Regions from separate parts of the Leeuwenhoekiella sp. LLG6367-2.1 genome, predicted to be linked through region 1. Evidence: riboswitches for the same ligand, from Rfam matches in the RefSeq annotation. Region 1 holds a riboswitch; the other holds the start of a gene.
The links. Region 1 has a riboswitch for S-adenosylmethionine ahead of ABVM53_RS14390 (Na+/H+ antiporter NhaC family protein). Riboswitches for the same ligand answer to the same signal wherever they lie in the genome.
Positions count from the first base shown of each region.

Region 2: another riboswitch for S-adenosylmethionine. It lies ahead of ABVM53_RS04785 (homocysteine S-methyltransferase family protein); the one in region 1 lies ahead of ABVM53_RS14390 (Na+/H+ antiporter NhaC family protein).

Region 1 covers NZ_CP159331.1:3,236,940-3,239,144, reverse strand. The annotation lists gene ABVM53_RS14390 (Na+/H+ antiporter NhaC family protein) at 1-1,213, opposite strand, end outside; SAM-I-IV-variant riboswitch at 1,263-1,360, opposite strand; gene ABVM53_RS14385 (nucleoside deaminase) at 1,518-1,988, shown strand.
Region 2 covers NZ_CP159331.1:1,046,536-1,048,740, forward strand. The annotation lists gene ABVM53_RS04785 (homocysteine S-methyltransferase family protein) at 1-796, opposite strand, end outside; SAM riboswitch class I at 908-1,011, opposite strand; gene ABVM53_RS04790 (carboxymuconolactone decarboxylase family protein) at 1,275-1,862, shown strand; gene ABVM53_RS04795 (hypothetical protein) at 1,873-2,205, shown strand, end outside.

The DNA of each region.
Region 1 (2,205 bases):
CCAGATAATTAAGCGTTCCTTTTGCAAAACTCAATATCATTAATACCTGCGCTCCGTAGGGCAAGAGACCTTGTATAATACAGGCAAAAATATCGAGAATAGAAGCTGTTTTTTTGTTATCTAAGTGGTACTCGTCATTAATAGTTTTTGCGATAGGACCGGCAATAATGATAGACACCGTATTGTTTGCAATCGCCATATTTATCGAACTCACCAAAGCAGCAATCCCCAGTTGTGCCGTTTTTTTGTTTTTAATAAGCTTCTTAATAGTTACCAGAATAAATTCGATGCCGCCATTACTTGCTACTAAAGCAGCAAGACCTCCAGTAAGAAGTGAAAGCAAGAATATTTCGGTCATATTAGTAAAACCTTCGTAAGCGATTTTAGTAGACTCTATAAGTGTAAAATCTCCATAACCTATACCTAGAACTCCTGCGGCAATAACGCCTAGAAATAGGGTTATAAAGACATTAAGACCTACTATCGAAAGCGCAATTACTAGAATATAAGGTAGAATTTTAATCACGTCATAATTATAATCGGTAGTGTTTGCTGCTGCTCCGGTAAGATCAATTCCCTGATAGATTAAAATTGCAAGCGTCCCTACAGCAGCCGGAACCGCAATTTTTATATTCTGCTTAAATTTATCACTCATTTTAGTTCCCAGAGATTGTGTGGCTGCTATAGTAGTGTCTGATATAACCGATAAGTTATCCCCAAACATACTACCACCCAGCAATGCGCCCGAAAGTATAGCGAGCTCCGCATCACTGCTGGCTGCAAAACCTACCACAATAGGAGCGAGGGCAACAATAGCGCCTACAGAAGTTCCTGTAGAAACCGAAAGAAAGCCGGCAATCACAAAAATACCTACGTAGATATACTCAATCGCAATATAATCGAGTCCCATATTTACAATAGCATCTACACTACCCGTAGCATTTGTAATTGCAGCAAAAGCACCAGCGAGTAAATAAATTAAACACATCGTCAAAATTTTATCGTCTCCGCAGCCTTTTAGTAAGATGTCAATCTTTTCATTTATAGATTGTCTAAATAGTATAAATGCCACAACAATGCCTACAATAACGGCGATAGGAGCGGGAAGTGCATAGAAATCATTTTGATAAATACCTACACCAAGAAAGGTAAATACAAATACAAATAGAGGAATTAGTGCTGAGAATTTTGGGATAATCTTGAGTTCTGCCATTTTACAATTTTGTACTCAAAAAGGAAATAGCAAAAATTACATAGACTTATGCGTTAACATTTTTTCCAAGTAATTGGCTTATCTATTTTAGCACCTTGCTTGTTATTGCAGGTTGCTATCTCCCTTATGAGATTCTGGATAATTAATTTAAGGCGGCAAAAGTAATACGGGAAAATTGAATAAAAGTATATTAAAAGTTAAAATTTAGTTTTCTACAGTAAACGTGAAATATTGGGAAGACTAGGAGGGAAGTGATTAGATCTAAAAATACAATTGCGCGTATATTTGCCTAAAACGAGATTAAATGAGCAATGAAGATTTTATGCTAGAAGCTGTGAATGCAGCTCTACGCGGAATGCAAAATAATGAAGGTGGTCCCTTTGGTTGTGTGATTGTTAAAGACGGAAAAATTATAGGTAAAGGAAATAATAAAGTAACTTCTACAAATGATCCTACCGCACATGCAGAAGTTACTGCTATACGTGACGCATGTAAAAATTTGAATTCGTTCCAACTGGATGGCTGTACAATTTATACTTCCTGCGAACCTTGTCCAATGTGCCTGGGTGCGATCTACTGGGCGAGACCTGAAAAAGTGTACTACGGAAGCAGCCAAAAAGACGCAGCTAACATAGGTTTTGACGATGCCTTTATTTACGAGGAAATACCATTACCTTACGAAAAACGCAGCATCCCATTTGAACAATTAGCTCCGGAGGTTGCTATAAAACCATTTCAGGAATGGACGAAGAAAGAAGATAAAACGGAGTATTGATATTTGGGGTTAGTTATTAATCCTGAAAAGACTTAGTTCAAATAACTAAAAAATTAGTTTTAATAGAAGTTTAATTTTCAATATTAATTTCAAGTCTTAATCCTTTTAAAATATTGCGCTGGCAAAACGGCCTCAGAAAATTTTGGTCAAGACAATAGGTAAATGAGCGTGCATATTTTAGAGGGTTAGCAATTTATTTTTTAAGAACAGGATTTTA
Region 2 (2,205 bases), 1.3 Mb from region 1:
CAAAGTCAGACTTACCAGAAACGATCTCGAGATAAGGAGTTAACTGCTCTGCTCCTAAAGCACAATTAAAACCAACAGAAAGTAGTGGCATATGACCTATAGATATTAAAAAAGCTTCGGCTGTTTGTCCAGATAACGTACGCCCTGAAGCATCGGTAATCGTACCACTCACCATCACCGGAATTTCAATATCTCGTTCTTCTTTTAGTTCTTCAATTGCAAATAAAGCAGCTTTAGCGTTAAGTGTATCAAATATGGTTTCTACTAGAAGTATATCAACACCCCCATCAACCAGTGCTTCGGCTTGTTGTTTATAGGCTATACGTAATTCATCAAAAGAAATAGCTCTATATCCGGGATCATTCACATCTGGAGACATACTTGCTGTCTTATTTGTAGGTCCCATTGCTCCTGCTACAAATCGGGGTTTGTTAGGCTCACTTGCCGTAAACTTATCTGCTACTGATTTGGCTATTTTAGCTGATTCATAATTTAAATCATACACAAGAGATTCCATCCCATAATCTGCCATGGCTATAGTTGTACCGCTAAAGGTGTTTGTCTCTACAATATCTGCACCTGCTTCAAAATATTTAGCGTGTACAGCTGCGATGGCTTCGGGCTGGGTTAAACTTAGCAAGTCATTGTTGCCTTGAACCGGGCTTTCCCAATTTTTAAATCGTTCTCCCCGAAAATCTTCTTCTGAAAATTTGTAGCGCTGTAACATAGTGCCCATGGCACCATCAAGAACTAGAATTCTCTCTTGTAAAACGGTATATAGTTTATTCTGACTCATACTTTTTTAAACTTTAAAAAAGCTCATTGATCAATCGCTCTCTGAATAGAGAGACCTGCAATAAATAAAGTATCAAGAATATAAAACGGAAAGCCAGAATGGCTTGTTTTTTTGTTATCTATCCCTTAATCAAAAGAGTAGAACGTAGCACCTTCTCCAGGGGAGGGTTGCTAAGGCTTCAATGGGTCTAATCCCTCTGCCTTTCTTGATAACTTAAATAAATAATGAACTCGGCTGCAAAGATTATAAAACAACTTGAGAATACATAAATTTTAAACAACTAATATTCATCATTAATTAAAATAACGAAATAATAATTGCGCTAAAGAGAGTTATTTAGCAGTTTAAATGTCAGAAACAAGGAGTTAATATTTTCTAAAATTATACATTTTATTGATAATCAAGATTGTATAAGCACTATTTTAAACTAATTTTGTGACCCCAAATTCACTATCTTAATAAAACCATTTACCCATCTATGATTAGCAACAATACGCTCTCAAATTCCCGCTTTAAAATTGTTTCTTATGAAGAGGCTTCAGAAGAAGTTAAAGCAATATATGACGATACAAAAAGAACGTTACAAATACCATTTGTACTCAACTGGATTAAATGTCAGGGTGCAAATCCACTTTTACTAAAAGGAAATTGGGCTAAGTTAAAATCTACTTTAATGCAGGGAGATATTCCTAATGTATTGAAGCAATTAATCATCTATAACGTATCTAAAGAACGTAACTGTGAATACTGCGCTCAAGCTCACGGTATTTTTGCAGACAGTATGAGTGCGATGATTAGTGAAAACGAAAACTTTAGAGTTACTAATGATTTAGAAAGTCCGTTAATACCAGAAAGTTATCGTACGGCAATTAAAATTGTAACCAAAGCTGCTTTAAACCACGATCAAATTACCGATCAGGATTTTGAACAACTGCGTCAGGCTGGTTTTGATGATTCAGAAATACAGGAGTTAATGGCTCAAGCAGATCTTGTAAATATGCTCAATACTCTGGCAGATGTTGCAGGAATTAAGATTGACAATGAGTTGATGGAAGCTCAAGCCTAATACTTTTTTTTTGAATCTAGCTGCCGCAAAGTACCGCATTGCCTACGAGGCCTTTTCTAAATTTTCTGGAAGTCTCAGCAGGGTTGATAACCTTGAAGATTTGAGTACTGTGGTAAGCAGGAATTTAAAGTACCTTTTCAATTTCAAAATATTCAGAATTATCCTTCTCGACAAAGATACTGTCACAGGCTACACATTTATAAAAAATGAAATCTGGGCTCATAAGAATCAGGAAGATATTTTAGACTATGAAAAGAAATTGCTTCAGGATCAAATTCCTTTTTCTAACGCAATCTCATCTGAAGAATTACCTGGTTATATTAACCACGTTCCTTTAAATAAC